Regions from separate parts of the Arthrobacter sp. AIWTK1 genome, predicted to be linked through region 1. Evidence: predicted binding sites of a transcription regulator. Region 1 holds the regulator's gene; each other region holds the start of a gene.

What was found. The regulator LexA, encoded in region 1, represses DNA repair genes until DNA is damaged. The targets are predictions, from matches to a motif close to TCGAACANNTGTTCGA.
Region 2: a site for LexA is predicted at 1,637-1,652, ahead of AC1MDG_RS19865 (LexA family protein). Genes of this name have one in related genera too.
Region 3: a site for LexA is predicted at 2,988-3,003, ahead of AC1MDG_RS11620 (DUF6504 family protein). Genes of this name have one in related genera too.

Annotation. Positions count from the first base shown of each region.
Region 1 covers NZ_CM155287.1:1,621,194-1,631,246, forward strand. The annotation lists gene hflX (GTPase HflX) at 1-1,315, shown strand, start outside; gene AC1MDG_RS07435 (ATP-dependent DNA helicase) at 1,308-3,380, shown strand; gene lexA (transcriptional repressor LexA) at 3,453-4,202, opposite strand; gene AC1MDG_RS07445 (LysM peptidoglycan-binding domain-containing protein) at 4,678-5,028, shown strand; gene AC1MDG_RS07450 (histidinol-phosphate transaminase) at 5,106-6,224, shown strand; gene hisB (imidazoleglycerol-phosphate dehydratase HisB) at 6,316-6,942, shown strand; gene hisH (imidazole glycerol phosphate synthase subunit HisH) at 6,939-7,700, shown strand; gene AC1MDG_RS07465 (hypothetical protein) at 7,701-7,859, shown strand; gene priA (bifunctional 1-(5-phosphoribosyl)-5-((5-phosphoribosylamino)methylideneamino)imidazole-4-carboxamide isomerase/phosphoribosylanthranilate isomerase PriA) at 7,914-8,660, shown strand; gene AC1MDG_RS07475 (SseB family protein) at 8,674-9,573, shown strand; gene AC1MDG_RS07480 (MFS transporter) at 9,632-10,053, shown strand, end outside.
Region 2 covers NZ_CM155287.1:4,320,810-4,330,862, reverse strand. The annotation lists gene AC1MDG_RS19870 (Y-family DNA polymerase) at 1-1,199, opposite strand, end outside; gene AC1MDG_RS19865 (LexA family protein) at 1,192-1,623, opposite strand; gene AC1MDG_RS19860 (class I SAM-dependent methyltransferase) at 1,754-2,536, shown strand; gene AC1MDG_RS19855 (MBL fold metallo-hydrolase) at 2,712-4,121, opposite strand; gene AC1MDG_RS19850 (rhodanese-like domain-containing protein) at 4,240-4,623, opposite strand; gene AC1MDG_RS19845 (thioredoxin family protein) at 4,643-5,005, opposite strand; gene AC1MDG_RS19840 (rhodanese-like domain-containing protein) at 5,073-5,369, opposite strand; gene AC1MDG_RS19835 (sulfite exporter TauE/SafE family protein) at 5,410-6,168, opposite strand; gene AC1MDG_RS19830 (rhodanese-like domain-containing protein) at 6,165-6,821, opposite strand; gene AC1MDG_RS19825 (metal-sensitive transcriptional regulator) at 6,953-7,210, shown strand; gene AC1MDG_RS19820 (DUF302 domain-containing protein) at 7,288-7,710, shown strand; gene AC1MDG_RS19815 (hypothetical protein) at 7,853-8,122, shown strand; gene AC1MDG_RS19810 (ArsR/SmtB family transcription factor) at 8,345-9,040, opposite strand; gene AC1MDG_RS19805 (MFS transporter) at 9,165-10,053, shown strand, end outside.
Region 3 covers NZ_CM155287.1:2,543,920-2,553,972, forward strand. The annotation lists gene AC1MDG_RS11615 (DNA polymerase III subunit alpha) at 1-2,579, opposite strand, end outside; gene AC1MDG_RS11620 (DUF6504 family protein) at 2,576-2,908, opposite strand; gene AC1MDG_RS11625 (hypothetical protein) at 3,066-3,383, opposite strand; gene AC1MDG_RS11630 (hypothetical protein) at 3,523-3,909, shown strand; gene AC1MDG_RS11635 (chorismate mutase) at 3,944-4,270, opposite strand; gene AC1MDG_RS11640 (VOC family protein) at 4,285-4,707, shown strand; gene AC1MDG_RS11645 (SOS response-associated peptidase) at 4,715-5,443, opposite strand; gene AC1MDG_RS11650 (mycoredoxin) at 5,622-5,879, shown strand; gene AC1MDG_RS11655 (lipoate--protein ligase family protein) at 5,980-6,753, opposite strand; gene AC1MDG_RS11660 (DUF2177 family protein) at 6,746-7,135, shown strand; gene AC1MDG_RS11665 (thioesterase family protein) at 7,193-7,996, opposite strand; gene AC1MDG_RS11670 (hypothetical protein) at 8,187-8,480, shown strand; gene AC1MDG_RS11675 (carbohydrate-binding domain-containing protein) at 8,525-9,652, shown strand; gene AC1MDG_RS11680 (hypothetical protein) at 9,643-9,957, shown strand.

The DNA of each region.
Region 1 (10,053 bases):
CACGGAACTCGAAGACGTCACCGAGGTTGAGTACCGGCAGCTGCGCCTCGAGCGGGTGGTCCTGGCCGGCCTCTGGACCGAGGGCACCCTCGCCGATGCGGAAAATTCGCTGCGCGAACTTGCCGCGCTGGCCGAAACCGCCGGCTCGGAAGTCCTCGACGGCATCGTCCAGCGCCGCGCCAAGCCCGACCCCGGTACCTTCCTCGGCTCCGGCAAGGCCCAGGAGCTCAAGGACATCGTGATGTCCACCGGCGCCGACACCGTGGTGGTGGATGCCGAGCTGGCACCATCACAGCGTCGCGGACTTGAGGACATCGTGAAGGTCAAGGTCATTGACCGCACGGCCCTGATCCTGGACATCTTTGCCCAGCACGCCAAGAGCCGCGAAGGCAAGGCCCAAGTAGAGCTGGCGCAGCTTGAATACCTGCTCCCGCGCCTGCGCGGCTGGGGCGAATCCATGTCCCGCCAGGCCGGCGGCCAGGTTGGCGGCGCAGGTGCCGGCATGGGCTCCCGCGGGCCCGGTGAAACCAAGATCGAACTGGACCGGCGCCGGATCCGTACCAGGATGGCCAAGCTGCGGCGCGAAATCGCCGCGATGAAGCCGGCCCGGGAAACCAAGCGGGCCAACCGCCGTCGTAATTCCGTGCCTTCAGTGGCCATCGCGGGCTACACGAACGCGGGTAAGTCCTCATTGCTGAACCGGCTGACCGACGCCGGAGTCCTGGTGGAGAACGCACTGTTCGCCACGTTGGATCCCACGGTCCGCAAGGCCGAGACGGCGGACGGGCTGGGCTACACCCTGGCTGACACCGTGGGCTTCGTCCGGTCGCTTCCCACGCAGCTGGTGGAAGCATTCCGTTCCACCCTCGAGGAAGTGGCCGATTCGGACCTCATCCTGCACGTGGTGGACGTTTCGCATCCCGATCCGGAGGGCCAGATTGCAGCGGTCCGGGCCGTGTTCAGCGAAGTGGATGCCCGCAAGGTGCCGGAAATCATTGTGCTGAACAAGGCCGACGCCGCGGATCCCTTCGTGGTGGAACGCCTCAAGCAGCGCGAACCCCGCCATGTGGTGGTCTCCGCCCGCACCGGGCAGGGCATCGCCGAGCTCCTGAAGGCGATCAGTGAATCCATCCCGAGGCCAAGCGTCAAGATGGAACTGCTGATTCCCTACAACCGCGGGGACCTGCTCAGCAAACTCCACGAAACGGACGCTGAAATTCTTCGCCTGGACCATGAAGAGGAGGGCACACGCGCCCTCGTCATGGTGCGCGAGGGGCTCGCCGCTGAACTGGAATCCTTCATCAGCAATGTCTGATCCCGGGGCCGGAGAAACCAGCGGTTCCGCCGGCGAGCAGTTCGTCATCGAACTGCTCGACCGGGCGGTGTCCGGCATGGGCGGACAGAGCCGCAGCGGCCAGCACGAGATGGCCCGGCAGGTGTCGCGCGCTATCGTCAGCGGCGACCACCTGCTGGTGCAGGCCGGCACCGGCACCGGAAAGTCACTCGCGTACCTGATTCCGCTGATCGCCCATTCACAGGTCAGCGACAAGCCCACCCTGGTGTCCACGGCCACCCTGGCCCTGCAGACCCAGATCGTGGGCAGGGACCTGCCGCGGCTGCTGGAAACCATCACTCCCGCGTTGGAGCGGCCTGTCAAGGTGGCCCTCGTCAAGGGCCGGGCAAACTATGTCTGCCGGCACAAGCTCGACGGCGGGTTCCCCTCCGAGGAGCCGTCCGAAGGGCAGCTCTTCTCGCTGGGCGAGGACACCAGCGTCCCGCACTTCGCCGCCTCCCTGGGCGGCCCGGCGTCGCAGCTGGGCAAGGAAGTGGTCCGGCTCCGCGAGTGGGCGGAGAAGACCGCAACGGGGGACCGGGACGAACTGATGCCGGGTGTGACGGACCGTGCCTGGCGGCAGGTGTCCGTCACGTCCATGGAATGCCTGGGGGCGCAGAAATGTCCCATGGCCGCCGAATGCTTCAGCGAACTGGCCCGTCAGGACGCCGCCGAGGCAGATGTCGTGGTCACCAACCATGCCATGCTGGCCGTCAGCGCCTTCGAGGGCCTGGCGGTGCTTCCCGAGTACGACGTCGTGGTGGTGGACGAAGCGCACGAGCTGCAGGATCGGGTAACGGGAGCAGTCTCCGGGCAGCTGTCCGTGGCGATGGTCCACGCCGCCGCTTCGGGTGCCCGGAAGAATACCGGAATCACGGTGGACGCGCTCAATAACGCAGCCGCGAACCTTGAGCTGGCCATTGCCGGCGTCCCCAGTGGCCTCCTGCCCAATGGCCTCAACGACGAACAGCTTGACTGCGTGGACCAGCTGCGGGAAGCCTGCCGGGCCGCCCTTTCCGACTCGAAGGGGGACAGCGCCAACACGGCCGACGGCGGCCGCCAGCTTGCGCGCTCCCGCCTCATGGTCATCCTCGAGCTCTGTGAACGCCTGATCGCCGCCCGGGAGAACCGCGAGGTTGTCTGGTTCTCGCGGAACAGCACGTTTGATCCGCAACAGGGCTACTCCCAGCCGGACGACGCCGCCCCCGCGCTGATTAACATCGCCCCGCTGAGCGTGGCGGGGAAGCTGCGCGATGGGCTCTTTGCCGGCCATACAGTCGTCCTCACCTCCGCCACCCTCGCAATCGGATCCGCCTTCGAGCCGGCCGCAGGAGGGCTCGGGCTGGTGGGTCCGGGCGCACCCAGCTGGACCGGTGTGGACGTCGGCTCGCCTTTCGACTACCCCAAGCAGGGGATTCTCTACGTAGCCAGCCACCTGCCGAAGCCCGGCCGCGGAACGTCACCCGAAGCGCTGGACGAGCTGGAGAAACTGATCCGGGCGTCCGGCGGCGGGGCACTGTGTCTCTTTTCGTCGCGGCGGGCCGCGGAGGAGGCGGCAGAGGCCATGCGCCCGCGACTGGACGTCAGCATCCTGTGCCAGGGCGAATCCACCATGACAGCACTGGTGCGGCAGTTTGCGGACGAACCGGACACCTGCCTTTTCGGCACCATGTCGCTCTGGCAGGGAGTCGACGTTCCCGGCGGTTCGTGCCGGCTGGTGGTCATCGACCGGATTCCGTTCCCCCGGCCGGACGATCCCCTAATGACGGCGCGTTCCCGGGCGGTGGCCCAGGCGGGCGGCAACGGCTTTATGTCGGTGTCGGCCACCCACGCGGCGATCCGGCTCGCCCAGGGGGCCGGCCGGCTGATCCGCTCTACGGGCGACAAGGGCGTTGTGGCCGTCCTTGACTCCCGGCTCTCCACAGAGCGCTACGGGGGGTTCCTCCGGGCTGCCCTGCCGCCGTTCTGGCCCACCACCGATCCTGCGATTGCGGTTGCCGCCCTGTCGAGGTTGGCAAAGGCTCCGTCAGAGGTTGCCGCCGGCTGACGCCGACAGCTGTCAGGGCGCGCCGCCCGGGCATCCGGTCACGACGGCTGCCCGGCCGCGGGCGGGCAGCGGCTACAGCGAGCGGAGAACCGACACAACCTTGCCCATGATGTTGGCGTGGTCGCCGAGGATGGGCTCGTACTGCGTGTTCTGTGGCAGCAGCCAGGTGTGGCCGTCCCGTTGGCGGAACGTTTTGACTGTGGCTTCATCGTCCAGCAGGGCGGCCACGATGTCGCCGTTGACCGCGTCACTCTGCCGGCGGACCACAACCCAGTCGCCGTCGCAAATTGCCGCGTCGATCATCGAGTCGCCGGTCACTTTCAGCATAAAGAGCTCACCGTGGCCAACCAGTTGCCTTGGCAGCGGCATCACGTCCTCCACCATCTGGTCAGCCAGAATCGGGCCGCCTGCTGCGATCCGCCCGACCAGCGGGACCATGGCCGTGTCCGTTGCGGTGGCTAGCTCGGAGACGGCCAGTCCACCAACGGTGCGTAGCCGTGCAGGCTTCTCCACACCGGAGATTTTGGCGGTTCCTTCGTCCAGGGTCAGCGGCATCAGGACTTCCATGGCACGCGGACGCTTCGGGTCGCGGCGGAGGTACCCCAGCTTCTCGAGCTGCGAAAGCTGGTGGGTGACGCTGGAGAGGCTGGCCAGGCCCACGGTGTCGCCGATTTCACGCATCGACGGCGGATAGCCGTTGTCATTGACGGACCGCTGGATCGTTTCCAGAATCTTCTTCTGCCGCACCGTGAGGCCCTTCGGCTTCGCTGGTGACTGCTGGCTCCGCTGCGTAGCCCTGCCGCCGGTGGCTTGTGCTGCCATGTTCGCCAACGCCTTTCCGTTCCACCCGGCCTCCGTGGCTGCAGCTGCCGGGAACTTCCGGCCTGAAAATGTCAGACCCTGCTGATCAACTGCAGAAGTGGTTGTTCTGTAGCTCAAACGTAGGCCAGCCCCACAGCTTTTTCAAACATTTGTTCTAGTGAGTCTCGACAATGTTCGTTAATAAGTGCTAGAACGGAACCAGCAAAGTTCGAATATGTGTTCTAGTCGCAAGCTCCATTCGGTTCTATGTTCGAAGACCGGGTGGGCGGATGGCAGCTTCAGGAACATGCCGAGCGGCACAGTCAGGTCCAGGAGGGCTCAGTTCATGTCAGCAACAAGCGCTATTCAGGGTTCGCGTCACAAGGGTTCGGCCAATCAGGGCCGGGGCCATCACACTTCGGAGTCCCCGCGGTCCGCAGGGCAGGGAGCGGGCGTGTCGGGAATCCAGGGCTTCAACTGGGAAGAGCGTCCGGCGGTGAAGGCTGCCAGGACGGCGAAGGTCAGGTCTGCGCAGCCGCCGCTCCGCCTGACGCGCAGGGGGCGCATCGTCCTGGTGGGCGTGCCGCTGATCCTGTTGACGGTGCTGTTGATCTCGCTGGCCGGGTTCTTGAACTCGCCTGCGAAGGCGGCGGATTCCGCGTCCGAGCTCTCAGTGACCCCCACCGTGTCGGTCACGGTTCAGCCGGGGCAGTCCCTGTGGGAGATCGCAGGCTCCGTGGCGCCGGAACGCGACACCCGCGATGTTGTGGCCGACATCGTCCAGCTGAACAACCTTGATGGCGGCAAGGTCATGCCTGGCCAGCAGATCTTCGTGCCCTCGAACTAGGCCCGGGAGATGGCCGTCGGCTGGGGCCGCGGCGTCACAGTTTCAGTGGCCCGGCCACCCTCACTTAAACTGTTGAAGTGACTGACCAGCTAGAGCGCCTGAACCGACTTCCCCTCCGGACCAACCTGCGTGGCCTCACCCCGTACGGTGCGCCGCAGCTGGACGTTCCCATCCTGCTCAACGTCAACGAGAATACCCATGGCGTTCCTGCCGATGTCCTCGTGGCCATCTCCGAAGCCGTCACCGCAGCTGCCGCAGGACTAAACCGCTACCCGGACCGTGAGTTCACCGAACTCCGGGAACGCCTGGCGGAGTACCTCGGCCACGGCTTGGGGGCTGAAAACATCTGGGCGGCCAACGGGTCCAACGAAGTGCTGCAACAGATCCTGCAGGCGTTCGGCGGGCCCGGGCGCACGGCGCTCGGGTTCCCGCCCACGTACTCCATGTACCCCCTCCTGGCGAGCGGGACCGACACTGAATACATCGTCGGCCAGCGTGCAGAGGACTATGGCCTCAGTGCCGAGTCGGCGGCTCGGCAGGTCCGGGAACTTCAGCCGAACATCGTCTTCCTTTGCTCACCCAACAATCCCACCGGCACCGGGCTGGGACTGGATGTGGTGGAGGCCGTGTACGCCGCAGGCGAGGCAAGCCAGACCGTTGTGATCGTCGATGAGGCCTACCACGAATTTGCCCACGACGGTACGCCCAGCGCCCTGACCCTTCTTCCGGGCCGTGAGCGGCTGATCGTGTCCCGCACCATGAGCAAGGCGTTTGCCCTGGCCGGTGCGCGCCTGGGGTACATGGCGGCCGCGCCTGAGGTGGCTGACGCGCTGCGGCTGGTGCGGCTGCCCTACCACCTCTCCGCCATCACCCAGGCCACTGCCCTGGCCGCCCTGACGCACCGCGAGGCGCTCATGGCCGACGTCGAAGACATCAAGCGGCAGCGCGACCGGATCGTCACGGAACTCACCAGGATGGGCCTCAAACCCGCCGCGTCCGACTCCAACTACGTCTTCTTCGGCGGGCTCGAGGACCCGCGCGGGGTTTGGCAGGGCCTGCTCGACCGCGGGGTCCTGATCCGGGACGTCGGGATCCCCGGGCACCTGCGCGTCACCGCAGGCACTGAGACGGAAACCACAGCCTTCCTGGAGGCCCTGGAACTGATCCTGACCGGTCAGCCCAGCGTCCCGGCCTAAACTGGACTCAGACCCCCGGTTCCCCAGGGAGCCGGTTGCCACGACGCTGAACCCACACGGAATTCCTCCTTACATCCAAAGGACACAACACATGAGCACCACCGGATCCATTGCTGCCGAGGCCCGGACCGCACGCATGGAGCGTTCCACGAGCGAATCGTCCGTGCTCGTCGAAATCAATCTTGACGGCACGGGCATCTCGGACATCAGCACCTCGGTTCCGTTCTACGACCACATGCTGACGGCGTTGTGCAAGCACTCGCTCATCGACATGACGGTCAAAGCTACCGGTGACATCCACATCGACGTCCACCACACCGTGGAGGACGTCGCCATCACCTTTGGCGAGGTACTTCGTACAGCCCTGGGCAACAAGGCCGGCATCCGCCGCTTCGGCGAAGCCACGGTGCCCCTGGACGAAGCCCTGGCCCACGCCGTGGTTGACGTCTCCGGACGCCCCTACCTGGTGCACGGCGGAGAGCCTGCGGGCCAGGAATACCACCTGATCGGCGGGCACTTCACGGGTTCGCTGACCCGTCACGTGTTCGAAGCCATCACCCTGCACGCCGGCATCTGCCTGCACATGAACGTCATCGCGGGCCGGGATCCGCACCACATCGTGGAGGCCCAGTTCAAGGCTTTTGCGCGGGCGTTGCGCGCAGCCGTGGAACCTGATCCCCGCGTGGAGGGCATCCCCTCCACCAAGGGTGCACTGTGACCGGCCCGGTCCTTCGCGACGGAGCTATTTTTGATCCTGCCGCGAATGCGAAGCCGGCGTCTCCCGAGGGCAAGCCCACTGTCACCGTCCTGGACTACGGCTCCGGGAACGTCCGCTCAGCCGTGCGGGCTCTGGAGCGTGCAGGCGCCGAGGTGATCCTCAGCGCCAAGCCGGAAGACGTCCTGAATGCCGACGGACTGCTGGTGCCGGGGGTCGGCGCCTTCGAAACCGTCATGCGCGAACTCAAGGCAGTGGACGCCATCCGGATGATCGGCCGGCGCGTCGCAGGCGGCCGTCCCGTCCTGGGCATCTGCGTAGGCCTCCAAGTGCTTTTCGAAGCCGGAGTGGAGCACGGCACCGAAGCGGAGGGCATGGGGGAGTGGCCCGGCAAAGTTGAACTGCTCCCTGCCGAAGTGGTGCCCCACATGGGGTGGAACACCGTGAAGGTTCCGGAAGGATCCAGGCTCTTCGAGGGCGTCGAAAACGAACGCTTCTACTTTGTCCACTCCTACGGTGTGCAGCACTGGGACTTTGACGTCATCCAGCCCCGCATGGCGGCCCCGCTCGTCACGTGGTCCGAACACGGCGCACCGTTCGTCGCCGCCGTGGAGAACGGGCCGCTGTGCGCCACCCAGTTCCACCCGGAAAAGTCCGGCGACGCCGGCGCCCGGCTGCTCCGCAACTGGGTCAACAGCCTGCGGCGCGGCCAGGGTGCCGCCCCCGCAGCCGCCCCTGCCGGTACCGGACCGGCCGCCTAGATGTGGTCGATCGTCCTGATGGGCCTCGCCGGCCTGCTCGTCGGCGGGGCGTTGTCCTTCAGGCAGCAGCACAAGCCCCTCTGGACCCAGATGATTTTCTACGTTCTGGCCGGGATGGCGCTGCTGGCTGCCTACCTGCTTACCCTGCCGGCCAGCTAGCCGGGCCCGAACCTCCCGATCAACGCAGCTTCACTACAACCTGAGGACCTGAAGATGACCACCGAAACGCCGCTGCCCGTACTGGAACTGCTGCCCGCCGTCGACGTCGTGAACGGCCAGGCGGTCCGCCTGGTCCAGGGCGAAGCCGGCAGCGAGACGAGCTACGGCACGCCGCTGGAAGCTGCGCTCAACTGGCAGGAACAGGGCGCCGAGTGGGTTCACCTTGTGGACCTGGATGCCGCCTTCGGCCGCGGCTCGAACGCGGAACTGCTCCGCGAAGTGGTGGGCCGGCTGGACATCAAGGTGGAACTTTCCGGCGGCCTGCGCGATGATGAGTCGCTCGAAAAGGCCCTGGACCTGGGCGTTGCCCGCGTGAACCTGGGCACCGCTGCCCTCGAAAACCCGGAGTGGACGGCGCGCGCCATCGACCGCTTTGGCGACAAGATCGCCGTCGGCCTCGACGTTCGCGGAACCACGCTGGCAGGCCGTGGCTGGACCAAGGAAGGCGGCGACCTCTGGGACGTGCTGGCACGCCTTGAAGAAGCCGGCTGCGCCCGCTATGTGGTCACCGACGTCACCAAGGACGGCACCCTGCAGGGCCCCAACGTTGAGCTGCTCCGCCGGATGGTGGAAAAGACGGGTAAGCCGGTGGTGGCCTCGGGCGGCATCTCCAGCCTGGAAGACCTCAAGGTCCTGCGCTCCCTTGTTCCCCTGGGCGTTGAAGGCGCCATCGTTGGCAAGGCGCTCTACGCCGGAGCATTCACGCTGCCGGAAGCGCTGGATGTAGCCGGCCGCCGCTAGGCCGGCAGCCAACATGGAACAGCGACCTCCAGCTCCCCGGGAACTGCCCGGCCACATCGCGGCCGCCCTGGCCGGCTCCGGCGGCGCCACGGATTCCGCCGGGCAGCCCTGGGCGGGCCGCAGCCTCGCCGGCGAGGATGCGAAGATCCATAACTTCGAGGACGACGACGGCACGGCCGACGCCGGTTTCCTCGCCGCCGTCACGGCTCTCCGCTCGGCCGCGGGCGACGAAGCTGCCGTGGTGGCGTCCCTGGCCAACGCCCGGGTTTTCGTTCCGATTGTTGCCCAGCTGGCCGAAGAGAGCGAACACCCGGCCGGTCCGGAAGGTAAGCAGCACGGGGACAAGCTCCACGGGGATAAGCAAGCGGATATGGCGCTCGTAACGCTGAAGGCGCCGGACGGGCGGACGGCGATGCCCGTCTTCACATCGGCAGCGGCGCTGGAAGCGTGGCACCCGCGGGCCCGGCCGGTGGCGGTGTATGCCGCCCGGGCGGCACTGTCCGCGGTGTCCGAAGGCGCCGAACTCCTGGTCCTGGACCCCGGCTCCGAGTACACGTTCGTCGTCCGCCGGCCGGCCGTCTGGGCCCTCGCCCAGCAGCAGGAATGGCTGCCGTCCTACGCAGATCCTGAGCTTGCCCGCGCCATGGCGGAGGCAACAGCCGGCTACCCGCCAGTGCGGCGTGTCGAACTCGCGCCGGGAGGCGGTGTCGCCTCGGCAACAGCCGGCGGCGCTATTGTGCCGGGCGGCGGCCCGGGCCCGGAGCTCCGGGTGGTGTTGTACCTGGCAGACGGCCTGGATGCGGCCGGCGTCCAGGCACTCGTGGCAGGACTTAACGCCGAGTGGTCCCGGAATGCAGTCTTCGCCGAGCGGGTTGACTCGATCGAGGTAAAGTTGCAGCGCGCAGCAGAGTAGCCGGCGGCAGGCGGGGCACACCCCGGTCCTCCCTCCGACAGGATGAAGGACGTAGCCCGTGAATTTCGCTCTTTACAAGGAGCTCTTGGCAGTCAGGCCCATCAGGCGTCTGCTGACTGTCGGAATGATAGCCCGCATTCCGCACTCCGCGGCCGGAGTGCTGCTGACGCTGCACATCGTCCTGACCCTGGGCGAGGGTTATGCCGCCGCCGGGGCCGCGGCAGCGGTGATGACCATTGGCATCGCCCTCGGTGCACCGTGGCGGGGGCGGCGGGTGGACACCGTAGGCCTTCGCAAGGCATTGATTCCTTCCGTGGTCTCGGAGACTGTCATCTGGTCCGTGGTGCCGCACGTTTCCTACCAGTGGCTGCTGGCGCTCGTGTTCGTCGGCGGACTCCTCACGCTGCCCATCTTCAGCGTGGTGCGACAGTCCCTGGGCGTGCTGGCAAGCGGCGAGCAGCGGCGGACGGCATTCGCGCT
Region 2 (10,053 bases), 2.0 Mb from region 1:
GAGCCGCGCCCGTAGCGGCGGCTGATGTCCTCCAGCAGAATGCCGATGCCGCGTTCCTCGTGCGGGTTCGCAAACACCGGCAGCGGCGATTGCTGGCCTGTGGGGCGCAGGTCGGTGACCATAATGCCGGCTCGGACGTATTTGGTGCCTTCCTCGATCCGGGGGAGCAGGGCGTGCGCGGCCCTGGTCAACAGCACCGGATCCGCGGTGGGCATGGGCAACGTGACGCAGACCGACGGGTAGGACGTGTCCAGCGGGTTGTAGTGCGAGGTGCCGGCGAAGGCAGTGAGCACCTTGGCCTGCAGGCTGTGCTTGGCCAGGCGGGCGCTGGCTTGCTGGCCATAGACGCTCATGACCTGTCGCAGGTCCGCGGCCGCGGTGATGGGCGTGGAAAACGAACGGCTGAAGATGAGCTGGTCACGTCCAATGCGCTCCTCCTCCAAAGGGATGCACGCGGTGCCCTGCAGCTCCAGGACCGTGCGCATCAGAACCACCGAAAATCGGTCCCGGATCCGCACGGGATCGGCGCGGGCAAGGTCCAGGATGGAGTGGATGCCCATGCTGTTCAGGCGTTTTGTCAGCCGGGCGGCCACGCCCCAGAGCTCGATGACGGACAGCCGGCCCATCAACGCTTCGCGGGCCGTGGCCGGCATGGAGTCCCAGCGGCACACGCCGTTAAGGGCGGGATTGTTCTTGGCCCATTTGTTGGCCAGCTTCGCGAGGGTCTTGGTATTGGCAATTCCTACGCAGACCGGCACCCCGATGTTGCGGCGAACAGCCGTCTTCATGGTCTGCCCGAGATGCAGGAGCTCGTCCGGGGTGCCTTTGACTCCCAGGAAGGCTTCATCGATGCTGTAGACCTCCAGCCAGGCCGAGTAGCGGCCCAGAAGCTCCATAACACGGGCGCTGATATCGCCGTACAGCTCATAGTTGCTGGACTTGGCCACCAGCCCCCATTCCTTGGCGCGGGGCGCGATCTTGAACCACGGCTCGCCGACCGGGATGCCAAGCGCCTTGGCTTCAGGGGACCGGGTGACCGCGCAGCCGTCGTTATTGGAGAGGACCACCAGGGGGCGGCCTTCCAGCGAAGGATCGAAGGCCCGCTCCGCCGAGGCGTAGAAGCAGTTGACGTCCACCAGGGCAATCTCCCGGCCCGGGCCCGGTACGCGCGTTTCAGGAATCTCGAGCGCTTCAGACATGGTGCAGGCAGCGGGTGGCCACGCCCCAGATCACCAGGTCCGACAACGCCGGAACCCGGATGTCCGGATAGCGGGGGTTGTCCGCCTGCAGCACCACTCCGGACGCCGTGACCCTGAGCCGCTTGATGGTCAGCTCACCGTCCAGGACCGCTATGACCACTGATCCGTCCTTGGGGTCCAGGGCGCGGTTGACGATCAGTTCGTCGCCGTCGCTGATCCCGGCCCCTTCCATCGAGTCTCCGGACACCCGCACGATGTATGTGCTGGTGATGTCCTTGATGAGGTGTTCATTGAGGTCGATCCGGCCGTCAAAGTAGTCCTGCGCCGGCGAAGGGTACCCCGCTGCGACTGGTACAGGAGAGATCAGCACCGACAGCAGGGATGTGCCCGCATCTATCACGCGGGGACCGATAACTATGCCCACAACACACCTTTATTCGAATATATGTTCGATACTTCAGTGTAGACCCAGGCTCGGACATTGGATATTCTCCTCGCTTGCTAGGATCAGCCCCATTGTCCGCCCGTGAGGATTCGCCTGAAGGGGAAGAGTTGTGAAGTCCAATCATTATGACGATTTTGCCGGGAACTACTCGGCTGAAAATGAGTCCAGCCTCCTCAACGCCTATTACGAGCGGCCGGCGATGATTGGCCTTGCCGGCGACGTGACCGGTCACCGGGTCCTCGACGCTGGCTGTGGCTCGGGGCCGCTGTCCGCCGCGCTGGCCGCGAAGGGAGCCGCCGTGACCGGCTTCGATTCCAGTCCTGCGATGCTCGAATTGGCGAGACAGCGATTGGGTCCGACCGCAGACCTCTACCTGGCGGACCTCAGCAAGCCGCTCCCTTTCGCCGATGGCTCCTTCGACGACGTTGTCTCGTCCTTGGTCCTGCACTATCTGGAGGACTGGTCGGCACCACTTGCCGAACTGCGGCGCGTACTGAAGCCGGGCGGTCGCCTGATCCTGTCGGTCAACCACCCCACGGTTAGCGTGATCAACCAACCAGCCGAGGACTACTTCGCCATCCGGCAGTACTCGGAGGATTACGAGTTCGCTGGCGAGCCTGCGGTCCTGACCTTCTGGCACCGACCACTTCACGCGATGATCAGCGCCTTTACGTCGGCGGGATACCGCGTAGCCACCGTGAGCGAACCAGAGCCATCTCCAGACACACCGCACGAACTCCTTCCGCCGCGCATCCTCAACGGCGAGAGGACAGCGTTCCTGTCCTTCATCTTCTTCGTCCTCGAGGCAGACAAAGTCAGAACCGGAACCGACATGCCCGATTCGGCCGATGAGGATCTGGCTCGGTTGGCGCGACGTGGCCGCGCTGAGTAGCGCCCGAATGCCGTCCGGGTCCAGGCTTCCGAGAAGTGCCGCCCTTCCGCCTCCGGAGAACATCCCCCGGTGACGGAGTTCTCCGTTCCCACCCAACGAAAGACTCCCGCCCGGACATGTCCGGGCGGGGGTCTTGTGCTGTTGGATCCGCTGCCGGCGTCGGCCGGCCGCGGGATTAGCGGGTCGAAGCGGTCTGCAGCGACTGTTCCATAGCGGCCCAGGCGGCGTAGCTGCCGTCAAGTTCGACGACGTCGTACCCGGCCCGGCGCAGCGCGCTGGCGGCTACGGAGTTCCGCACGCCCGACTGGCAGTAGGACACAATGGTGCCGGCGGTGGGCAGTTCATCCAGGTGCCACATGACGCGGCCGCCGCTGAGCTGGTACGAGCCCGGAACGTGCCCGGCCTTGTACTCGGTCTTGTTGCGGACATCCAGGACCATGGCGGCGTCGAAGCCCTCGAGTTCCTCGGGCTGGATCAGCTTCGGCGTGGAGGTGGGCAGCCCCTCGATGCCGGTCAGGTAGCCCGCCACGTTGTCGATGCCCACGCGGACCAGGTGGTCCCACATGTCCTGGGCCTGTTCCTGGTCCTTGGCCAGGAGCACCAGCGGGTTCTTGTCCGTCTCGGGGTTGACCACCCAGGCGCCGTAGCTGGCAACGGATTTGCCGGCCGGAACGTTCAGGGACCGGACCACGGTGCCCTGGTGGACCTCACCGTTGGAGCGGGTGTCGATGAAGGTCAGGGTGTCTTCTGCCAGGCTCCTTGCGACGTCGGCCGTGTCCAGTTCCTGCAGCGGGTCACGTTCGCCCATGACGGCGGGGCCTTCGCGGTTTTCGCGCTTCATGCGGCCGAAGTAGGCGTGTGCGTCCGGCTGGCCGTCGAGCAGTTCGTCGATGAATCCCTGCTCGTCGTTGGCGGCCAGGTACGGGCCCCACCAGGCGTACAGCCGCTCGTAGCCCACCGTGGAGGACGGGATGGCGCCGAGGGCCTTGCCGCAGGCGCTGCCGGCGCCGTGTCCCGGGTAAACCTGGACGAAGTCGGGCAGGGTCAGGAACTTGTCGCGCAGGCTGGCGAACAGTTGCTTGGCACCCAGGAATCGGGTGTCCACGCCGCCGGCGGCTTCGTCCAGGAGATCGGGGCGGCCGAGGTCGCCGGAGAAGACAAAGTCGCCCGAGAGCAGGTACCCGGCCTCGCTACTGAACGCGCCGTCCGTGATCAGGAAGGACAGGTGTTCCGGAGTGTGCCCCGGGGTGTGGAGCGCCTGCACGGTGATGTTACCGATGGTGATCTTGCTGCCGTCGAACAGGCGCTCGCCGTCGAAACCGTACTGCCAGTCGGGGCCGCCTTCGCCGGAAACATAGATCTTGGCCCCGGTGGCGGCCGCGAGTTCCCGGGTGCCTGAGAGGTAGTCGGCGTGGATGTGGGTCTCGGTAACGGCCACAATCTTCATGCCGTTGGCTGCTGCGAGGGAGCGGTAGGTGTCGATGTCACGGCGGGCGTCGACAACAACTGCCTCACCCTTCCGCTGGCAGCCGATGAAGTAGCTGGCCTGGGCGAGGTCTTCATCGTAGATGCGCTCGAGAAGCATGGGGTTCTCCTTCGTAAAAGTTTGTGGGGTTCCTGGGTGGCCCCCCGTTGGTCTACTCAAAATCATAATACCCCGGGGGGTATACCGCAAATGGCGTGGCGTTGTGGTTTTGGAACCGTCAGCGGGTGCTTCGGGCGCGCCATTTCGCCAGTTTCTCCAATACAGATCTCCAGCGTCCGGACGGAGGTTCGTCTGGCGCCGGCGGTGCATAGCTCACCGGATGGCCTTCCCGGTACCACTCCGCGATGCCGCCCGCGATGTTGACCGCGTCGTAGCCCTGGGCAGTGAGGAGTGCAGTGGCCTGGCTGCTGCGCTTGCCTGAACCGCACAGGACGTAAAGCGTGCTGTTCGGCAGGTCCTGTTGCCGGAACGGCAGTTCATCGAGGGGGATGTTCAGGCTGCCCGGGATATGGGCGACGGCATACTCGTCCTGACCCCGCACGTCCACCACCACCGTGCGGGGCCAGATTGCCGCCAGGCCGCCGGGCGTAATACTGCGCATCGGCTTCTGTGAATATTCGTCAGGACTGATGCTGCGCTGCCTGCGCGCGCAGTGCTGCCATATCGAGGTTCTTGACGCCCTGGATGACCTGCTCCAGCCCTGCCGCATTGAGCGCGCCTGGCTGGGAGAAGACGAGGGTCTTGTCCCGGAAGGCCATCAGTGTGGGGATGGACGTGATGCCGGCAGCAGCCGCCAACGCCTGCTCGGCTTCCGTGTCCACCTTGGCAAAAACGACGTCGGGGTGCTTCTGGGACGCTGCGTCGTAGGTGGGGGCGAACATGCGGCAGGGGCCGCACCAGCCGGCCCAGAAGTCGATGAAGACAATGTCGTTGTCCTCAAGCGTCCGGGCAAGCGATTCTTCCGTGATGTCGATGGTTGCCATGGCTGAATTCCTTACGTGTGGCCGGTGGGGCGGGGGCGGGGTTGTGGCTGCGGATGAGGCTGGCCGGTTAGGTGGCGGGGAGTCCTGCGCGGCTCCAGGCGATCATGCCGCCGGTCATTGTGTCGGCGCTGAATCCGGCGCCATTGAGGGCATCTGCCACGCGGGCGCTACGGTTGCCGCTGCGGCAGACGACGATGACGGGAACGCCGGGGTCCAGCTCGGACAAGCGGGCCTGCAACTGCCCCATGGGGATGTGCAGGGCGCCGGGGATCATGCCTTCGGCGACTTCGAAGTCTTCGCGGACATCGAGGATTTGTGCGCTGGCGCGCCGTTGCTCAGTTTCGGTGACGGTGATTTCTGCCATGACTGGGTTCCTTTCCGGAGTGTGGGTGAATGTTTAGCGGTCAGGCTGTGACGGTGCTGGCCGTAACCCAGGCGGCGACGGCGAAGATCAGGACGGCGAACGAGATGCGGACGTGCTTGTCTTTGAGCAGACGGGCCAGCCGGGCTGCGGCGATTGAGCCGAGGATGGCCGGTACCGTGAAGGCCAGGACTGTGGACCATTCGATGGTGAAGCCGGCGGCGTGTGCCCCGAAGCCTGCGGCGGAGTTGATGACAATAATGGCCAGGGAGGAAGCGACGGCCTGCTTCATGCGCAGTCCCAGGAAGAGCGTGAGGGCCGGCGTGATGAGGAATCCGCCGCCAACTCCCAGCAGGCCCGTCAGGAAGCCGACCAGCAGCCCGACTCCGACGGCCTTGGGAGCGCAGGAGCGGAAGGCCCGCGCGGGGCCCGTGCTGCAAGATCCCTCTACTTCGTTGGTGCGCATCAGCATACGAACGCCGGCAACCACCATGATGCCCGCGAATGCCAGCATCAGTACGTTGGGATCCAGCAGCCGGCCCACGGCCGCGCCTCCCCACGCGGCCGGGATGCCGGCGGCCCCGACCAGCAGCACGACTGGCCAGTTGATGCCTTCCCGGAACCGGGGCAGAAGTGCTGCCAGCGACGAGAGGCCAACCACCAGCAGGGAGGTGGGGATGGCCTCCGCGGGGCTGAGGCCCACTCCGTACACCAGAGCAGGGACGGCGATGATCGATCCGCCGCCGCCGACCACGCCGAGGACTATCCCGACGAGTAGCCCCAATGCCAGAGCTGAAATCATGCCGCCTGCGCCCGGTTCTGGTCGGTCTGCACCCCGGCCGCGGGCAGCTGCAGGATAGCGGATTCGCGGGTGGGTTCCTTAGCCGCCTTGTTCCACGGCATCGCGGAGAGGGCCTGGCCCATGGCGCAGGTGTTGGTCGCTGCGGAGAATGTCAGGCCCGTGCCGATAGCTCCTGCGAGCAGGCGGATTTTGGGTGAGACGAATTTGCCTCCGGCCAGGCCAAGCACCACCAGGGAGCCGGCTGCCAGCCGGACCTGGCGCTCCAGGTCCCAGCGGGCCTTGCCGCGGACAACGTTTCCACCGGCTGCAGCGAAGCCCGGCACGCCGCCGGTCAGGACGTAAGCGGTGCCGATGCCTGCGCCGCCGAGGCGCTGCCGTGCCTGCTCAGCCCGTGCGCCGGACTGGCAGACCAGCACAACACGGCTTCCCAGCCGGGTGGCCAGTTCGTCCGTGTGCTCGGAAAGCAGCGGGAGCGGAACGTTGTACGAACCGCGGATGTGCAGGGATTCGAATTCCGCGGCCGATCGTACGTCGATCACCACGAGGTCCTTGTGTTCCTGAAACCAGGTCTGCAGCGTTTCCGGATCCAGGGCGGTGACTGCGGGGGCGGCCGGTGAAGCGGAGGAGGAGGCCGAAGCGGAGGGGCGTGTCATGGATGTCCTTTCGAGACGGATCAGGTAGAGCTGAATACCCCACCGAGTATTGCAGATACCCCTAGGGGTAGTCAAAAACACCCCCGGGGGTATATTCTGGAGTACATAACAACCCTTTATCCGGAGGCATCATGGAACTCGATTCAACCGACCTCGCACCGGTCATCAACAGGCTCAAGCGGGCTCAGGGGCAGCTGGCCGCGGTGACCCGGATGCTCGAAGAAGGCCGCGAGTGCAAGGACATCGTCACCCAGCTCGCCGCAGTTTCGAAGGCGCTGGACCGTGCGGGATTCGCCATCATCGCCAGCGGACTTGAGCAATGCCTCGTCCGCAAGGATGCGAGCATGGACACGAAGGACCTGGAAAAGCTCTTCCTGTCCCTGGCCTGACCCGCACCCGTGCTCTAATTCACTAACGCCCATCACTGAACCGTCCGGCCTGACCGGACCCCAGTCGAGGAGACAAGATGACGTACACCCACACCGTGACCGTCCCGCTATCCTGGAGCGACGCCGTGGAGCGGACTCGTGAGGCGCTCGCCGGACAGGGATTCGGCATTCTGTCCGAAATCAATGTCCGCGCGACCTTCGAAGCCAAGCTTGGCCAGGACGCTGCCGAAGCGCTCGGAGACTACGTCATTCTGGGCGCCTGCAACCCCGCCCTGGCCAGCCGCGCGCTTGCCGCCGAGCCGGACCTCGGCGCGCTGCTGCCCTGCAATGTGGTGGTGCGACGCGGCCGGGACGCGGACATGACAACCATCCAGGCCATTGATCCGCAGACCATGGTGCAGCTCAGCGACAGTCCCGCCGTTGCGGAAGTAGCCAACGACGCCGATGCCCGGCTGCGTGCAGCGCTGGCGGTTCTGGAGGCGCAGGAGGCCTCGCGCTGAGCGGCTTCCGGCGCCGGGCCTGGTTATTTTCGTCACGGTTTCTGCGTCCTGCCGCAATCCTGGTTTCCCGGGCCCCATACTGAGATTGACGCGGTGATGTCCGGCGCCCGGCCAGTCAAGAGGAAGAGCATTGAACACTGTGATGTCCGTAGTGACAAACGAGTATTTCCCTGCTGCGGCGGTGCTTTTTGGAGTAGTCCTTTTTTGGACGGTCGCCTTCTTCGGGGGCCTGTCACTCCTGAGCACCAACCAGCCGCCCATTGCCACACTCACCTGGCTGCTTTTCGTCTACACTGCAGCGGTTCTTTCGCCCCTCGCGGGACTGCTGGCCGCGGTGGACCTCGTCCGCCGCTGGTGGCGGAACCGCTCCGCGCGTGCAGCCGGCCGCGTGGCCGGAACCAAGTCCGCCTAGCCCAACCAAGGGAAAACGGGTAGCGTCCACTCGCACGCGGCGGGGTGTAATCTCCTAAAATTGTTATGGGGCCGGCGGCGAAAAGCCCGCTGAGACCCGGGCTGTCCCCAGTCGCCGTCGGCCCTTCCCCACGGCGTAATCACGCTGTGGGATGGGGTGCCGGGCGGTCTTCGCGTGGGTCGGAGGAGGCATTCTGACGCGTGCCTGTTCCGGCCCGCCTGTTTAGGCAGCCAGCCCCGTGTCCACGGGCAGTCCGCTCAGGCGCCATTCGAGCATGCCGTCGTTCAGCCTGAGGGCGCTGCGGCCCGTGGAGTGCAGAAAGTCCACCGCTTCGTAGGCGAGCACGCAGTAGGCTCCGCGGCAGTAGGCAACAATCTCCCTGCCGGGCGGCAATTCGCCGAGCCGGCTGCTGAGCTCTTCCAGCGGTATCGACAACGCGCCGGGGATGTGGGCCGCGCGATACTCCTCCGCGGGGCGGACGTCGAGCACGGTGACGGTTCCGGCCCCGACCTGAGCCAGAAGGTCCTCCCTGGTCATTTCCGCAGGCTGCCCCGCGGTGCTCTCGGCATCGTTTCCCGTGAGGCCAAGGTAGTCCGCGCGCTTTTGTTCGACGTCGGCCACGCGCGAGCGGGCGACGCTGCGCACCAGGCTGTACAAGGCGGCAACATCCGGCCCTGCCAGGTCGTAGAAGATCCGGGCGCCGTCCCTTCTGGTGGCCACCAGGCCTGCCTGCTTCAGGGCCTGCAGGTGGGCCGAGGCGGTGCTCAGGCCGAGTCCCGCCGCCGCAGCGAGGGACTCGACGCTCCGTTCGCCCTGGGCCAGGAGATCGATCAGCTCCAGGCGCTTACCGTGGCCCATTGCCTTCCCTACCTTGGCGAACTGCTCGAACAGTGCTGCCTTCTTCGCGCGGTCACCCATACGTACCTCCAACATTCCATGTAATACTGGAATTATATCATTCCACGTTTTCGTGGAATGCCAGACTAGCCGCGCGCAGCTCCCCGTGGAAAGCAGCGCCCGCCCAAGCAAGGAATGCAGACCCATGACCTCAGGAATCACCGCCCCGAAACCCCGGTCCGGCACGAGGGATGCCATAACGCTGGGGCTGCGGCAGAATCTCGCCCAGTTCATGATCCTGGTGGCAGTCAACGCACTGGTCGGCGGGACGCTGGGCCAGGAGAGGACCGTCCTGCCGCTCCTGGCCGGCGAAGTCTTCCAACTGGACCTCTACACCAGCGCCTTGACGTACATCCTGGCGTTCGGCGTGGCCAAGGCAGCCACGAACTACTTCGCCGGAACGCTGTCGGACCGCTACGGGCGCAAGCCGGTCCTGGTGGCAGGCTGGCTGGTCGCGCTGCCCGTCCCGCTGATGCTGATCTTCGGGCCGACGTGGGGGTGGATCGTCGCAGCCAACATCGTCCTCGGCATCAGCCAGGGACTGACCTGGTCCACCACTGTCATGATGAAGATGGACCTGGTGGGCCCGTCCCGCCGTGGCCTGGCGATGGGCCTCAACGAGGCGGCCGGATACCTCGGCGTCGCCGGGACCGCCCTGGCCACCGGCTACATTGCCTCCACCTACGGGCTTCGTCCCGGCCCCTTCCTGCTGGGTGCCGCATTTATCGCCGTCGGCCTGGGGCTCTCAGTCCTCACTGTGCGCGAAACGCACCACCATGCCAGGGCCGAGGCCGCCAACCACGTCTCGGTCCATGAGGGGGCCCACGCGCAGCTGAGCAACCGCGAGGTCTTCACCCTGACGAGCTTCCGTGACAAGTCCCTGTCCTCCGTCAGCCAGGCGGGCATGGTGAACAACCTGAACGACGGTCTGGCCTGGGGTCTTCTCCCCGTCCTCTTTGCGGCCGCCGGGCTGACGATTGAACGCATCGGCATCCTTGCGGCGGTGTATCCGGCGGTGTGGGGCGCCGGACAGC
Region 3 (10,053 bases), 920 kb from region 1:
ATTCCCATCCGCCGCGCTTCGGCCACCAGGAGCCGTTTGGGGTACATCCCGGGATCGTGTTCCCACAGGCCGGCCAGGAACGCCTCCGGGTGGTGGGCCTTCAGCCAGGCAGACTGGTAGGTGGGCACGGCGAAGGCAGCCCCGTGTGCCTTGCAGAAGCCGAAGCTGCCAAAAGCCTTCAGGGTTCCCCACACCTTGTCCACCACGTCGGGGGCGTATTTCCTTTCCCGGGCTTCCTTGCGGAAGAACTCCTCCACCTGCGGCTCCAGGACTTCGTTCCCCAGGGCGCGGCGGAACTCATCAGCCCTGGCCAGCCCGCAGCCGGTCATAACATCGAAGGTCTTCAGGATCTGTTCATGGAACACCGTCACGCCATGGGTTTCCTGGAGCACGGGTTTGAGGTCCGGATGCGGATAGACCTCCGGCGCAAAACCGTGGCGGTGTTCCAGAAAGGGCCGCACCATGTCCGATTTCATGGGCCCCGGACGGAACAGCGAAATATCGATGATGAGGTCATTGAATTCACGCGGCGCCAACTTGCCGATCAGCTCCCGCTGCCCCGGGGATTCGATTTGGAAGCAGCCCAGGGTGTGAGTGCTCCGGATCAGCTCGTAGGTTGGTTCGTCGTCCAAGGGTACGGCGTTGAGGTCAATGTGCCCGTCAGCCGCGATGAAATCAGGCCCTGTGCCGTCCGGCCCGGGAGGATGATCGCCGGCCGCCGCCACTTCCGCTTTGGACGGGTGCAGCCTGACCACTTCCCTGACGGCAAAGGCCATGGCACTTTGCATCCGGACCCCTAGGACATCCAGCTTCAGCATCCCCATCGGGTCCATGTCGTGCTTGTCGAACTGGCTCATGGGCAGGCCGAGGCCGCTGGGCTGGACGGGGGTCCGGTCAAGCAGGGTGGCGTCGCCAAGGATCACACCGCAGGGGTGCATGGAGATGTGCCTCGGCAGGCGGTCCAGCCTCTCGGTCAGGTCGACGAGCAGGTCCAGTTGCTGGTTTTCGGTGAAGTCGCGCTGCTCCACCCGGCCAGCGAACTCCTTCAGCTCGGGTTTTTCCACCAGGGCTTCACGGAAGTTCCGGGCAGAGAATCTCCATAGCTGCTTGGCGATTTCACCGATGTCGCCGTCATCCATGCCAAGCGCCATGCCGGCATCACGGACAGCACCGCGAGCGCGGTAGCCGTTTTGCATGCTCATGAGGGTGACGCGTTCCGATCCGAAGCGGTCGAAGATCCGCCGGTAGACATTGTGCCGCTCGGCACTTTCGACGTCGATGTCGATGTCCGGAAGTGTTGCCCTGTCGCGGGAAAGGAACCGTTCGAAGATGAGGTCGTGCTGCAGGGGGTTCACCTGGCTGACATCGATGAGGTAGTTCACCAGGCTGGACGCGCCGGAGCCCCGGGCTGCAGCCCTGACCCCCATGTCCAGGATCATCCGGGAAACCTCGGCCACGGTCAGGAAGTAGGAGGCGAACCCGAGGTTGGCGATGATCCGCAGTTCGTGGTCCAGCCGACCCCGCATTTCCGCCTCGGCCCGCCCTGATATCCCCGGGAACCGCCGGCCGATCCCCGCTTCGCAGCGCAGGGTCAGTTCAACCAGGGGATCGCCCTCGATGCCGATGACGGATGCTTCAGGAACCACCGGCTGCTTCCATCCCACATCCGTCACGGGATCCATCCGGCAGCGGTCCGCGAGCGCCTCGGTTTGGCCGAACAGCCGTGTTAGGTCAGTGGTGCCGTATCCCGCGGCATGGATGATTTCCCGGCCGAGTTCGAGCATTTGGGCGGAAGTTTTCAGCCACCCCCGTCCGTTGGGCTGCAACAACGGCTCCGCCGTCAGTTCGGGCAGCGATTTCAAGGTGCGGGCTGAATCCAGCACGTCCGCCGTGGCCGCGCCGTCCTCCGCGCAGTACCGCACCGCGTTGGTCAGCACTGCCGGAACGCCGTACTCGGCGGCAAGCTTGAGCATGCGCACGGCATGGGCGGTGCTCAGCGGTTCTCCGGGTGCGCTGAGGTGTGACACCACTTCGGCTGCCACGGTTCCTTTCGGCATACCGTCCAGCCATTGTTTGAAGAGTGTGCGGGGGCGAAGGTACCGGCGCCCGCCCATTGCCCGGCCGACGTCTGAATCCGGCCCCACCAGCACGGTCAGCACAGGTTCGAGGGTTTCCGGGTGCAGTGCCCGGGCTGCGATTTCGGCGCGGGTCACCGCGACGGGCACCGCTCCCCCGGCTTTGCCGGAGGTACGGGCATGGGCATCCGAAATCAGCCGGCAAAGGGCGCGGTAGCCGGCACCGTTGTTGTGTCCGTGGGCAAGTACGACGACGCGGCCCGCGAGCCGGGTGCGGAGGTCGCCGTCGTCGTCAAAGACCGCCAGGTCAACCCCGACGACGGGATCCAGACCGGCCGCCATGCAGGCTTTGAGGTGTTTGACGGTGCCGTACAGTCCGTCCCTGTCAGTGCAGGCAAGAGCAGTTGCCCCGTCGGCGGCAGCCGCCTGGGCGAGCTCATCCGGCCAGGAGACGCCATAGTGGGCGCTGAAGGCGGTGGAAACGTGAAGATGTGTGAAACTCACGCTGATTGCGGCCTCAGGGCATCGTGGATCTTCAGCAGCCTCCACCGCCCGCTGCCGATGTTCCGAGTCAGGTCCAGGGTGAGGGTTTCCTGGGATTCCGGTACTGCTTTGGCATCGGCAGGCCGGACCTGGACGCGCCAGATCTCGTGATCCACCAGTCCCGGGCCGGTCCCCAGCGGTGCCCGGGTTTCCTCGACCCACCACTCCCGGCGTTCAAACCAGTGCACGGGCTCTGCGCAGACCGTGTAGTGCCGCCCTGCCCAGGTGAGTGAGTACGGCTGGCCGGCGGGCGTGCAGACGACGTCGACACCCTCGCTGAACAAGCCCATCGGCGCCTCCCGGAACTGCACTACCCTTCCCGTAACGGGCGATCGCACCGCCGGAAGGTAGAAACCTGAAATGATTAGTTCGAATATATCTTCGAATAAATCAAGTCTACGCCGGAGCCCGGACAAAACCTACCCATGCTCCCGGTCCGGCCCGGCTTCAGCGCTGCCAACGATAGGGGTGTGTTGAGACCCGGAGAAACCCGCAGCGTTCAAGGATGGGCCGTGAGTGCTCGGTCGAATCGCTGTGGAGCACTCCTTGCCAAGCCGGTTCCAGGCGGCCTGCGCTCACAATTGAGCCGCGGTCTTCGGCAACCCAGAGTTCCATCCCGTCGCCTTCCGCCAGGCGACGCAGGAGCGCTTCCGCGTTCTTGACCGACACCGGACCGCCGAAAACTTCGTCCTGCATGGCGCTCATGGCGCAGACATCCGGCTCCCCGGCCACCCTCCGCAGTGCCACCCCGAACGGGAGTTGCACGCGCGCCTGCGGATTGAAGCCACTCCGGCAACCCGACAATATTAGAATGTATATTCGAACTTAATGAGGCGGCGCTGATGCCACGACGAAACGTGGATCAGGGGTGGACGGACGGGAGCGCAGGGAGCAAGATGAAGCCATGAGCTCCCATAACGCACTCCTGAAGCACGTAGCCATCGCCGCCAAGGACTCCACCTTGGTGGCGACTTTTGATATAGACGGCAACATCCCCGGGTCGGGCGCCTACGTGGTGGGCCTCGTGGCGGCCACACCGGATCATTCCCATCAACGAAGAATGGGAATCGAGTTCATGAACGGCGAAGCTGTGTCCTTTTATTGCTTCAGCCACGACGGCACGGAAGAGAATTTCGACCTCAGCGGCGTGGAGCATTCAGGCAGCACCATTACCGGCAACTTCCCCATGAGTACCGTCCTGGGGCTGGAGAAGGGCCACCTGATGACCGCCTTCAGCGACGCCGACGGCAGGGAGTACCAGGCCAACGTCCCCGTGGAGGAAGCCCTCTGAACAAAGTGTTGCCGGCACAAAGTCCTGCCGGCCGCTAGTTGCTGGCGTTGTGCACTTTCATTTCAAGCTCAGTGAAAGCCGTGATCATTGCCCGGTAGGTCTTCTCCACGATGTCCGGGTCGATGTCCTTTTTCTCGGCGGCGGCACGGACGTGTTCAATGACCTTTTCCACCCGGCCGGGAGCCCGGACCTCCGCGTCGTCGCCTTTCAACGTGCCGGAAATCCTGATCAGGCGTTCACGGCGGGCAATCAGGGTGACAATCTGCTCATCAACTTCATCGACGGCCACGCGGACAGCTGCGAGCTGCTCCCTGTCGGCCTGGGCGTCTTTGTCGTGTCCGTGATTTGTGGGCATGTGCATGACAGTATCTAAGAATGCAGCCTCGAGTCGACTTCATTTCACTGGGCGTCCGCAGTGTTGATGCCTCCCGCGCCTTCTACATCAACGGCCTCGGCTGGCCGGTTCACCGGGAAGTCCCCGGCGAAGTGGTGTTCATCCAGGCAAACCATGGCCTTATTCTGTCCCTCTGGGACGCCGGCCAGATGCAGGCCGAGGCCTCCGTGGACAGCCCTGCCGGGGTCCCCTGCATCACCCTGAGCCACAACGTGGGCAGCACGGCGGATGTGGACCGGGTCATGGCCGATGCCGAGGCTGCCGGTGCCACCGTGGTGGCTTCGCCTAAAACCCAGCCCTGGGGCGGCTACACCGGATACTTCGCCGACCCGGACGGCTTCCGGTGGGAAATTGCCTTCAATCCCACATGGACCGTGGACCCCGCCGGCAACGTCACGGTCTGAGGGGCGGCTAGAACAGGCTTCCGACCGGCTGGATGAGTTCCGGCGAGTCATTTTTTACGTTTCCGACGGCGGTGCCAACCGCATCGATGGTCCAGCCTTCAGCGACGTCGTGCGCACCGGCCCGGACCAGATCCACCAGGCCGGCGGCATCATCCGCCTGCGGATCCAGCCACGCCTGCATGGTCTCGCGGTCCATGGGCAGCGGCACCCTGTCGTGCAGGGCGGTGAGTTCGGCCAGCACTCCCCCGGCGTAGCCGTCCGGCGGCGAGTCCGTGGTCATGATGGAAGTGGACAGCATCCAGCGCTGCGGACCCCCCTCGGGCTTGGACGGATCCTTCCACCATTCATACAAGCCGGCGAATACCAGCGGCCGGCCGTCCTTCGGGTGCACGTAGTAGGGCTGTTTGCCGCGCCCTTCACCCTTCCATTCGTAGTAGCCGTCTGCCGGGACCGCGCAGCGCCTGGACCGGGTCGCCTTGCGGAACGCCGGCTTCTCCAGGACGCTCTCGCTGCGCGCATTGATCATTTTCGAGCCGATGGAAGGGTCCTTGGCCCAGGACGGCACCAGCCCCCAGCGGGCCACGTGCAGTTGCCGGACCGGGCTGCCGTCCACCAGCCGCTCGAGCAGGATGGGCACGTCAGCGGTCGGGGCAACGTTCCACGACGGCGGAACCACCAGCTCCTCTTCCAGTTCGGCGTCAAACTCTGCCAGCAGGTCCCCGACGGCCCTGGCCATCACGTAGCGTCCACACATGGCACCAGCATGCCACCGCCCGCAGGCGGTGTCACCCGGCGTAACCCGCGCAGGGCAGCGGCGCCCCGGCGCCCGGGGAATACCGGCCGCCGGGTTACGGTTGAGGACAAAGACATCTGCTTTGATAACGACGAGCAATTACGAGCTTGAGGAGAACTCCGTGGATTTCACTCCCGAATCCGGCACCATCACCATGTTTTCGACCACCTGGTGCGGCTACTGCAACCGGCTGAAGAAGCAGCTGGACGCGCAGGGCATCGGCTACACCGAGATCAACATCGAAGAAGTCGAAGGCACGGCCGACCTCGTGGAACAGCTCAACGGAGGCAACCGCACCGTCCCCACCGTCCTCTTCCCGGACGGTACCGCCGCCACCAACCCGTCGGCCGCCGAAGTGAAGAGCCGGCTCGCGGCCTAGGCGTTTCGTTTATGGCAGAAGGCCGGGCACCTGGTGCCCGGCCTTCTGTATGCCCCGCCCATGTCAGGGCGGCACGGCCCCGGAAGACCGGCCCCGGGAGCTAGCCCCGCAGGCTGGCGAAGTCCGCGTGCTCCAGCTGCGCATACCCGGCGTAGGTGTTGATGACGGCGGCCTCGATGGCCGCGACGTCGAGTCCGGGGACGAGGTCGTCCACCGCGCCGGCAGTTGCCGGGTCCCAGTCGAGCCCCAGGGCGGCGTAGCTCGCTTCCAGGACTTTCCGGATCGGTGCCGAATTTTCCACCACGATGACCGAGCTGAACAGCCAGCCGCCGGACACCACCCGCTGGGCCGTGCCGATCAGTTTCACCCTGTGCTGCGGATCTGCCGGGTCCAGGCCGTGGACACTGAACTCCCCCGGGCAATACTCACCCGGGATTTCGCCGACGGCGGCGTGGACCCCTGCACTTCGGAGCGCGTCCGCCAGCAGGCCGCCGAAGAAGGCGAAGCGCCCCTTGGCTCCCGCAATGGCATCGGCATGCGGTTCCACATGATCCACGATCAGCGTTCCCTGGTGGTAGGCCGCGGCCCGGCCGCCTGCCTTCCGTACGAGCGGTTCAAAACCAAGGTCCCGGCAAGCCAGGGCAGCAGCCTCAAAGCCCGGAAGGTGCGCGTCGCGCTGGCCGAAGGCGACGGTGGGAGCCGGGCGGTAGAGCCTGAGCGTCGGCCCGATCCGCCCGGTCTTGGCCATGCCCAACAGTTCAATGCCGAATTCCAGGTCCCGGGCCGCCCCCAGCGACTCCTCCTGCCGGACAATGGTCAGCGTGGCTGGTGCGCCGGCCGTGTGCTGCATCTTGCTAAGCTCCCTTATGGTCATTCTGCAATTCCTGGTCGTCGCCGCTGCGTTTGCCGTCATTGACGCCATCTGGCTGAAGACGATGAACCCCTTTTACCGCGGACAGATTGGTGAGCTGCTGGCCGACAAGCCCAATCTAGGGTACGCGGTGGTGTTCTACGTGATCTACATTGCCGGCATTGTCTTCTTCGCCCTGCGCCCCGCGCTCGACGGCGGCAGCTGGCTCAGCGCCGTGGGCTACGGTGCCGCCCTGGGCGCCTTCGCCTACGCCACCTACGACCTCACCAACGCCGCGACGCTGAAGACGTGGCCCTTGCAGCTGATTATCGTGGACATTCTGTGGGGCGCAGCGCTGACGGGCCTGGCCACGCTGGCCGGCTGGCTGGTGTTCCACAAGAATTAGGCGCAGCAGGCCCAGCACACGAACAACAAAGCAACAATAATGGGCTTTCCGCGGCGGCTACGTCTTACGGAGGGTCAGGATCTGTTCTGCCCGGCCGAACGGCCCGGCGAGGTCGTGGAGCACTGTTGACGTCAGCCCGATGCCGTCCGCACCGAAGGAGACGGCGTTGTCCAGGCCAAGCCAGTCGCCGGCGGGTTTCCGGTACATGTGGATCTGCAGGTCAAGGTTGGGGAAGGCGAAGCTGTCCTTGCCCGGAGGTACGCGCGCCGCGATTCCGTTGGCCGTGTCCACCAGGCCCATCAGCCGCGCCAGGTCACCGCTGTCCGCCTTGTCAGTGAGCGGATGCCCGGTACGGAGCCACACCGTTCCGGAGCCCGGCCGGTGTCCGTCCGCTACGCGCATTTCCAGGGAACGGATGTAGCCTCCGGGCCAGACACTGGCGCCGTCGTACGGAGAGCAGTCCTCCGGGCCGGGAATGCGTCCATCTTCCACAGCGGCGACTGCCGAAGTGTCGGAGGTGATCATCCGCCATGCGGTGGCACGGATGGCCACCCGCCCTGCAGCGACGAGTTCGGCCTGCAGCAGTTCAATGGTGCGGCCGGGCCGGAGCGTGGAGGTGACGACCTCGAAGTCGCCGCCCGGGATCAGCCCCAGGATCTCGTAGCTCAGGCGCGCCATGCGGACGTCGTCCCGCGGCGCATGCCGCTCCAGGCAGTCCGCCATGATTCCCGAGGCCGGCGCCATGTGCTGTTCGTGCTCGTTCCAGGCACCCTGGGCGTGAATCGTGGAACGGAACCGTCCGCCGCCCAGTGACTCGTAATAGAACCCGCCCTCGGCAAGTTCCGGAAGTGCAGCAGTCAACGTCGACCCTTTCGCATGGCTGGTGATGATCCCAGAACACACTATCGCCTGCCGGCCCACGGCTGCCCATATCCTCACAGCTCCCGCATATCAGGGCCTCATGGCCGGCGTAAGTCCGAAGCCTAGAAATAATGGCATACCTCCTCTCAAGAACAAACAGCACAAGGGCAGCCGCGTACGGCGCGCCGTCGTGGCCGGAGCCGTTGCCCTCACGCTGTCGGCCGGCGGAGCCACTGCCTGGGCGCTGGACGTCACCTGGCAGCGGCCCGGTGAACACGCATGGGTGCTGGACGGCGCCGTGATCGTGGAGACCAAATCCGGTTCGACGGCAGGCCCGCTGGACCGGCACCTCTGGGCGCACGGCATCCGGCCGTCCCGGATCTCCAAGTTCGCCACCGGAATGGCGGCACTCTGCCCCGGCCTCCCCGCCAACCGCTGGAACCGCACCCTGCGCCGGACGCTTGCACTCCGCCCCGCGGCCTGAACCCGCTACCCCGTATACCCCACACTGCACCGAAGGAAAACACCATGAAAAGCTTCCGCACCTGCCTCTCCGTTACTGCCCTGGCCCTGGCTGTGGGACTGGCCGGCTGCTCAGCCGCCGGCACCACGCCCGCCGGTACCTCAATCACCGGCGGCACCAGTTCAGGAACGTCGGCGTCCTCCGGAACCGCCGAGGCCGTCTCACTGGACACCGTCGCGGCGGACACCCATTACGACGCCGACGACCTCACCTGGGACGCATCGTCCGAAGGAGCCGTGACCCTGGCGGACGGCGCCAGCAGCGTGACCTCAGGTTCGTCGGACGCAGTTAAGGTCGACGGCGATACCGTCACCATCAGTGCTGCCGGAACCTACCGCCTCAGCGGTTCGCTGTCCAACGGTCAGGTGGTGGTGGCCGCCAGCGACAACGACGTGGTCCGCATCATCCTCGACGGCGCGCAGGTGACCAGCTCCACCGGCTCCCCGTTCGTGGTGCAGAGCGCCAACGAAGCAATCGTCTACCTGGCAGACGGAACTTCCAACGCGCTGAGCGACGCCGCCACCTACACGGACCAGGGGGAAGATGCCCCCAACGCCGCGCTGTATTCCAAGGCCGACCTCACCATCGCCGGCGCCGGCTCGCTCACCGTTCACGGCAACTCCAACGACGGCATCTCCGCCAAGGACGGCCTGGTGCTCGCCGCCGGAACCGTGGCGGTGGACGCCAAGGACGACGGGGTCAAATCGGACAACGAGGAAGACGAAGGCCGCGGCTGGGTTCTCATCAACGGCGGCACCCTGAACGTCAGTGCGGGCGACGACGGCATCAAGGCCTTCAACACGCTCACCGTCGCGGCCGGCACCGCCAGGGTGAAAGAGTCCGAGGAAGGGCTGGAGGCCCAGCACATCGTGGTTTCCGGCGGTACCGCCACCGTCACGTCAAACGACGACGGCGTCAACGCTTCCGGCGGCAGCACCGGCACCACCTCGCAGGGCGGCATGGGAGGAGGAATGGGCGGCGGCGAAACCGTGGGCGACTACACCGTGGAGGTCAGCGGCGGATCCCTCACCATCAACTCGCAGGGGAACGGCCTCGGAGCCTTGGACGTCAACGGAGACTCGTGGTTAACGGCGGAACCGTCGCTTCCGCGGGAAGCGCCGGCATGGCGGTGACGCCGGCAACGTCGTCGGCACAGTCCGGCGTCCAGCTGACCTTCGGCTCTTCCCTCCCTGCGGGCACCATCATCCACGTCGCTGATTCCAGCGGCACCGTGGTGGCGACCTTGGTGCGGCGTGAGGCAGCGTCACTGGTCTACTCCTCCGCCGCCATCAAGGCCGGCGGGGAATACACCGTGTACACGGGCGGTACGGCCAAGGCGACAGCCGGCCTCGGAGACGGAACCCTTGACGGCGCCCAGAAGCAGGGCACCGTCACCGCCGGCGAATACACGGCAGCACGCGGTCCCGGCGGCCGCTGACCCGACCGCGACGGAGCAGGGCGGGGAACGACGGCAGTGCCGCCTCCCCCGCCCTGGGCCGTGCCGTCTTTCTCGGGCGTTTTCTGTGCTGTCTTT